Regions from separate parts of the Streptomyces sp. NPDC088706 genome, predicted to be linked through region 1. Evidence: riboswitches for the same ligand, from Rfam matches in the RefSeq annotation. Region 1 holds a riboswitch; each other region holds the start of a gene.
The links. A riboswitch is a leader RNA that binds a small molecule or an ion and turns the genes downstream of it on or off. The one in region 1 is predicted to bind cobalamin.
Positions count from the first base shown of each region.

Region 1 (2,254 bases):
CTGGAGCGGGCGGAGGACGCCCGCGCCCGAGGAGCGGCCCCCCGGGCGCTGCTGGCCGGCACCGGCGCCACGACCGACGCCCACCACCCCACCAGCCCGCACCCCTCCGGGCAGATCGCGCGGGCGGCCGTCGACGCGGCGCTGGCCGACGCGGGCTGGCGGGCCGAGGACGTCGACCACGTCAACGCGCACGGCACCTCGACACCCCAGGGCGACGCGACCGAAGCCGCCCTCATCGGCCGGGCCTACCCGCACCGGCCGCCCGTCACCGCCCCCAAGGGCGTACTGGGCCACTGCATGGGGGCGGCCGGTGCCATCGAGGCGGGGCTGACCGTCCTGACGCTCCAGCACGGCATCGTCCCGCCGATCGCCAACCTGGACGCCCCCGACCCCACGTTCGCCATCGACTGCGTCACCAAGGCCCCGCGTGCGCTGCCCGTACGACGGGCCGTCAGCCACTCCTTCGGGTTCGGCGGGCAGAACGCGGTGATCGCGCTCCAGGCCCCGTAAGGGAGTCCGCCGGCTTCACGGCAGCGAGCCGGGCCGGTGCGGCGGGACGATCCCGCGCCGCACCGGCCCGCCGGGGGAGTGGTCCGCGCACCGGCTCTGAGCTGCGCGAAGACCCGTGATAGCTTGCCGGGGCCAGTCGAACCCCAGCGACGGGGTCAGGGAATCCGGTGCGAGACCGGAACTGACGCGCAGCGGTGAGGGGGACGGGCGGGGCCACGGCCACTGGAGCACACACGTGCTCCGGGAAGGCGTCCCGCCCGGACGAACCCGAGTCCGAAGACCTGCTGGCACCCGCGCCCCGCACCGGGGCTCGGGCACCGTACGACGGGCTCCGCGGCTGGGCCCAGAGACACCGAGGTCCTCCGTGCTGTCCAAGGCCACCCCTGCCCCGATACGCACCGCCGTCCTGTTCGCGGCCGGCGTCGTCCTGCTCACCGCCTGCGGCGGCGGGACCACCAACTCCTCCGCCGACGGCGGCGCCAAGGCCGACGGCTTCCCGCTCACCCTCAAGAACTGCGGGCGCACCGTCACGGTGAAGGCGCCGCCCCGGCGGGCCGTCTCGGTCGACCAGGGATCGACGGAGATCCTCCTCTCGCTCGGCCTCGCCGACCGGCTCGCGGCCACCGCGACCTGGAGCGACCCGGTCATGAAGGGCCTGGAGAAGGCCAACAAGGGCGTCGAGCGCATCTCCGACAACCGGCCCTCCTCGGAGAAGGTCCTCGACAAGGAGCCCGACTTCCTCAGCGCCTCCTTCGCCTCCACCCTCGCCAAGGGCGGTGTCGCCCCCCGCGAACAGTTCGAGAAGCTGGGTGTCCCCACCTACATCTCGCCCGCCGACTGCGTCGGCAAGGACAACGGTGGCGGCGGTGACGGAGCCCGTACCGCACCCCTCACCATGGACAGCGTCTACACCGAAGTCCGTGAGCTGTCCGAGGTGTTCGGCGTCCCCGAGCGCGGCGACGCCCTGGTGAGGAAGCTCCAGGCGCGGGTGGCCAAGGCCACCGACGGCGTCGAGGCCTCGAAGGCCTCCCTCCTCTACTGGTTCTCCGACTCCAAGGCCCCCTACCTCGCGGGCTGCTGCGGTGCCCCCGGTGTCATCACCCGGGAGCTCGGCGCGAAGAACGTCTTCGACGACACCCACGACGAATGGCCCCAGATCAGCTGGGAGACCGTCGCCGACCGCAACCCCGACGTCCTGGTCATCGGCGATCTGAGCCGCACGATGCAGACGGCCGAGAGCGCCGAGAAGAAGATCGAGTTCCTGGAGTCCAACCCGGTCACCAGGACCATGGACGCCGTCAGGAACCGGCGGTACGTGCTGCTCAGCGGACAGGCGATGAACCCCACCATCCGGACGGTCGAGGGCCTGGAGCGTGTCGCCGCCGGGCTGCGCGACTTCGGGCTCGCGGGGTGAGCGGCGGCAGCCTGACGGTGGAGCGGCCCGCCGAGGTACGACGGGTGGGCGCGTCGGCCCGGGCGCTGCTCTGGACCGGCGGGCTCCTGCTCCTGCTGTTCTCCGTCGCCGTCGCCGTCACGATCGGGCCCGCCCGGATCTCCGTCCCCGACGTCTGGTCCGCCGTCGCCTCCCATCTGGGCTTCGGCGCCTCGGAGCTGAGCCCGATCCGGGACGGCATCATCTGGAACCTGCGCATGCCGCGCACCCTGCTCGCCGCCGTGTGCGGCGCCGGGCTCGCGGTGTGCGGCACGGTGATGCAGTCCCTGCTGCGCAACCCGCTCGCCGACC
Region 1 covers NZ_JBIVLW010000006.1:242,853-245,106, reverse strand. Annotated here, with positions in the region: gene ACIQAK_RS17745 (beta-ketoacyl-[acyl-carrier-protein] synthase family protein) at 1-510, shown strand, start outside; cobalamin riboswitch at 627-814, shown strand; gene ACIQAK_RS17740 (ABC transporter substrate-binding protein) at 875-1,924, shown strand; gene ACIQAK_RS17735 (iron chelate uptake ABC transporter family permease subunit) at 1,936-2,254, shown strand, end outside.

Region 2 (2,254 bases), on a different contig from region 1:
TGGTGCGGGTGTAGAAGCGGATGGCGTCCGGCCCGTGCTGGTTCAGGTCCCCGAAACCGGACCGCTTCCAGCCGCCGAACGTGTGGTACGCCACCGGCACCGGGATCGGCACGTTCACGCCGACCATGCCCGTGTCGACCCGCCGGGTGAAGTCGCGGGCGATGTCACCGTCCCGGGTGAAGAGGGCCACGCCGTTGCCGTACGGGTGCTCCGAGGTCAGCCGCAGCGCCTCCTCGTAGTCCGCCGCGCGGACCACGGAGAGCACCGGGCCGAAGATCTCCTCCTGGTAGATCCGCATGTCCGGGGTGACCCGGTCGAAGAGCGAGGTCCCGGCGAAGAACCCCTCCTCGTGCCTCTCCAGGGTGAAGTCCCGCCCGTCCACGACCAGTTCGGCGCCCTCCTCGACACCGAGGTCGACATAGCCGCGCACCCGGTCCACCGCGTCGCGGCCCACCAGCGGCCCGAAGTCGGCGTCCGGGTCGTCCGAACGGCCGATCCGCAGCTCGGCGATCCGCTCGGTGAGCCTGGCCACCAGCGCGTCGGCGGTCTCCTCACCGACCGGAACGGCCACCGAGATCGCCATGCACCGCTCACCCGCCGAGCCGTAACCGGCACCGATCAGCGCGTCCACCGCCTGGTCCAGGTCGGCGTCCGGCATCACGATCATGTGGTTCTTCGCCCCGCCGAAGCACTGCGCCCGCTTGCCGTGGGCGGCGGCGGTGGCGTAGATGTGCGCGGCGACCGGCGTCGAGCCGACGAAGCCGAGGGCTTTGACGCGCGGGTCCTCCAGCAGGGTGTCCACGGCCTCCTTGCCGCCGTTGACGACGTTCAGGACCCCGGGCGGAAGACCCGCCTCCAGGAACAGTTCCGCCAGCCGCAGCGGTACCGACGGGTCCCGCTCGGAAGGCTTGAGGATGAAGGCGTTTCCGCAGGCCAGAGCGGGCGCGGCCTTCCACAGCGGGATCATCGCCGGGAAGTTGAACGGGGTGATGTCCGCCACCACGCCGAGCGGCCGGCGCAGCGAGTGGACGTCGATCCCGGCCCCCGCGTTGTCGCTGAACTCGCCCTTCAGCAGATGCGGGACACCGGCGGCGAACTCCACCACGTCCAGCCCGCGCGCGAGGTCGCCGTGCGCGTCGGCCACGGTCTTGCCGTGCTCCGAGGAGAGCAGCCGGGCCAGCGAGTGCTTCTCCCTCTCGACCAGCTGGAGGAAGCGCGGCAGCACGCGCGCCCGGCGCTGCGGGTTCCACTCGCCCCACTCGACCTGCGCCTGGGCCGCGTCGGCCATCGCAGCCTCGGTCTCGGACCGGCCGGCCAGTGGCACCCGGGCCTGGACCCGGCCGGTGTTGGGGGCGTGGACATCACCGTACGTGCCCGAGGTGCCGGGTGTGTGCTTGCCGCCGATGAAATGGGTGAGTTCGCGGACCATGGAAACCTGCTCTCGTCGGTGAGATCGTCAGGAGAGATCCGGAGATGGCGCACGGGCCCCACCACCCAGGCCGCACCGGTCGGGTACGCGCGGGGCGTGGCAGGGCTCGCCGTCGGGGGACGCGAAGGGCGGGGGCCGTCAGGGGGCGGGAAGAACCGCTCGCCGGGACGGGCCTGCGGGGCCGTGGGTGCGGACCTGTGCCCTGCGTGTCTGCTCCATCCTCGTGGAAACACGGAAGATCCCGCGGCCGGTATCCTGGCTCCCGGATCAGCGCGCGCCCTCATGCCTTCCCGACGGCGCCTGCACCGTCAGTGGCGTGTCCTGCGAGGACGAACTCCCCGGTCACAGTGGCGGGACCGCGCCGGAATCGCACCGGCTTCCCTGACACCACGGACCTTGAGGGTGTCCGGCTGTACGCCGGTCACCCCGCTCCTCACGAACATATAGTTGGACGTCCTAGTAAGTCCACCCCGCCCGGTCCACGTCGTGTAGAAGCCGGTCGGCGGCGACGAGGCCGGGCCGCATAGGGTCGGTGGCGTGCGCACCCGGGTCCTCGGGGGCGCGCGCAGGGACGAAGCAGGAAGAACGGCTGACATGAGCGACGCACCACGCCACATCCTCGTCATCGGCATGGGAGCCGGCGACCCCGACCACCTGACCCTCGCCGCGGTGAAGGCGATGCGCGGGGCACAGGTCTTCTTCGTCCTCGGCAAGGGCCGGGAGAAGGAGTCCCTGACCCGGCTGCGGCGGGACATCCTGGCGGAGCACCTCACCGGCCCCTACCGGGTCGTGGAGGCCGAGGACCCCTGGCGGGACCGCACCCAG
Region 2 covers NZ_JBIVLW010000028.1:24,204-26,457, forward strand. Annotated here, with positions in the region: gene ACIQAK_RS32310 (CoA-acylating methylmalonate-semialdehyde dehydrogenase) at 1-1,429, opposite strand, end outside; cobalamin riboswitch at 1,657-1,836, opposite strand; gene cobF (precorrin-6A synthase (deacetylating)) at 2,024-2,254, shown strand, end outside.
Region 2: linked by a shared signal. The riboswitch ahead of ACIQAK_RS32310 (CoA-acylating methylmalonate-semialdehyde dehydrogenase) and the one ahead of ACIQAK_RS17740 (ABC transporter substrate-binding protein) in region 1 are both predicted to bind cobalamin.

Region 3 (2,254 bases), on a different contig from region 1:
ATGTTCGAGGCGCTCTTCATCCTCACCACCGTGGACGCCGGCACCCGCGTCGGGCGCTTCATGCTCCAGGACATGCTGGGCAACGCCTACAAGCCGTTCCGCGAGGTCAGCTGGAAGCCGGGCGTCTGGTTCGCCAGCGCCGTCGTGGTCGGCGGCTGGGGCTACTTCCTCTGGGTCGGTGTGCACGACCCGCTGGGCGGCATCAACCAGCTCTTCCCGCTCTTCGGCATCGCCAACCAGCTGCTGGCCGCCGTGGCGCTGGCCGTCTGCACCACCCTGCTGGTCAAGTCCGGCCGGCTGAAGTGGGCGTGGGTCACCGCGGTCCCGCTCGCCTGGGACGTGGCGGTCACCCTCACCGCGAGCTGGCAGAAGATCTTCTCGCCGGACGTGAAGGTCGGCTTCTTCGCCCAGCGCGACAAGTACCAGACGGGCATCGACGCGGGCGAGGTGCTGCCGCCCGCCAAGAACATGGACGAGATGCAGACCGTCGTCACCAACTCCACCGTCGACGGGGTGCTCTGCGCGCTCTTCGCGCTCCTCATCATCGTGGTGCTGGTGGACGCCGGCCGGGTCTGCTTCCGGGCCATCCGCGACCCCGAGAGCGTCAGACTCCACGAGACGCCGTACGTCGAGTCCGAGCTCGTGGCCCCGGCCTCGCTCATCGCCACCAAGGAGGAGAAGGCCGAACTGCTCGCCGCGGGCGTCGGCCCCGAGGGCGGCATCCGCAAGGAGGCGGCGGGAACCGGGAGCCGGACATGACCGTCGCGGACGTACGGCGGGTGGCGGGACGCGTCCGCTGGTACGTCCGGGAGCTCACCGGCGAAGCCGCGTACGACCGTTATGTGGCACACGCCCGGTCCCACGATCCGGACACCCCGGTGATGACCCGCCGCGCCTTCGAACACAGCCGCACGGACGCCCGCGAGGCGGACCCCCGCGAGGGCTTCCGCTGCTGCTGACCACCACCGGCCGATCGGGGCCGCCGCACCCCTTCCAGGGGCGCGGCGGCCCCTTTTCGCGCCCCGCGAGAGGGCCCGCGTACGCCGTCGATCGGGAAGAAGTCGGGCGAAGAAGCCAGACCGCCATACCAACATCTGTTCACGCCGACACAACATGTGGGGGCTTCCTCTTCGAGCGCCCCCCACATGTATGCTCGACCTCGCTGTCGCCGCAGGGGAATCCGGTGCGAATCCGGAACTGTCCCGCAACGGTGTGAACAGTGTGCTTTTGCACACCCGAAGTCCGAAGACCTGTCGACAGTGCGTCCGGCTCGACCGAACCGGACGCCAGACGTCCGGGCCTCGCGGATGGGCCGGTGGACGCCGTGAGCAGTGCTGCCCCGAAGGGCACCGTGCTGCCCGGCTTCCCCGCTCGCCGCCGGCCCCCAGCCGAGCGAGGGAAAGCCCAGTGACCATCGCGCCCGCCGATCCGGTTTCAGCCACCGAATCCGCCGCCTCCACCACGTCCGGCGAAGGCACGAACGACGGACCCGGGACCGCCCTGCTGCGGACCCTGACCGACCTCACCGTCGACCTGCCCGACACCGACCCCGGACGGGTCGCCGCCTCCGCGCTGCGCGGGCGCAACGCCCGCTCCGACGAGGCCGAGCTGCGTTCGCTGGCCACCGAGGCCGCCGCGGGTCTGATCTCCGAGGACCCGGCGTACTCCAGACTCGCCGCCCGGCTGCTGACCCGTACGATCGCCGACGAGGCCGCGACCCAGGGCGCGACCTCCTTCTCCGCCTCGGTCGCGGTCGGCCACCGCGAGGGCCTGATCGCCGACCGCACCGCGGCCTTCGTGGAGCTGCACGCGGGGGCGCTGGACGAGCTCGTCGAGCGGACGCTGGCCGACGGCGCCGACGACCGCTTCGGCTACTTCGGTCTCCGTACGCTGCACAGCCGCTACCTGCTGCGCCACCCGATCACCCGCCAGGTCATCGAGACCCCGCAGCACTTCATGCTGCGGGTGGCCGCCGGCCTCGCCGAGGACGAGTCGGTGCGGGCGCTGGACGAGGTCGCCGCGCTCTACGGGCTGATGAGCCGGCTGGACTACCTCCCCTCCTCCCCCACACTCTTCAACTCCGGCACCCGGCACCCGCAGATGTCCTCCTGCTATCTGCTGGACTCCCCCAAGGACGAGCTGGACTCGATCTACGACCGCTACCACCAGGTGGCGCGGCTCTCCAAGCACGCGGGCGGCATCGGTCTGTCGTACTCCCGCATCCGCGCCCGGGGTTCGCTGATCCGGGGCACCA
Region 3 covers NZ_JBIVLW010000002.1:477,388-479,641, reverse strand. Annotated here, with positions in the region: gene ACIQAK_RS07785 (carbon starvation CstA family protein) at 1-759, shown strand, start outside; gene ACIQAK_RS07780 (YbdD/YjiX family protein) at 756-959, shown strand; cobalamin riboswitch at 1,138-1,273, shown strand; gene ACIQAK_RS07775 (ribonucleoside-diphosphate reductase subunit alpha) at 1,408-2,254, shown strand, end outside.
Region 3: linked by a shared signal. The riboswitch ahead of ACIQAK_RS07775 (ribonucleoside-diphosphate reductase subunit alpha) and the one ahead of ACIQAK_RS17740 (ABC transporter substrate-binding protein) in region 1 are both predicted to bind cobalamin.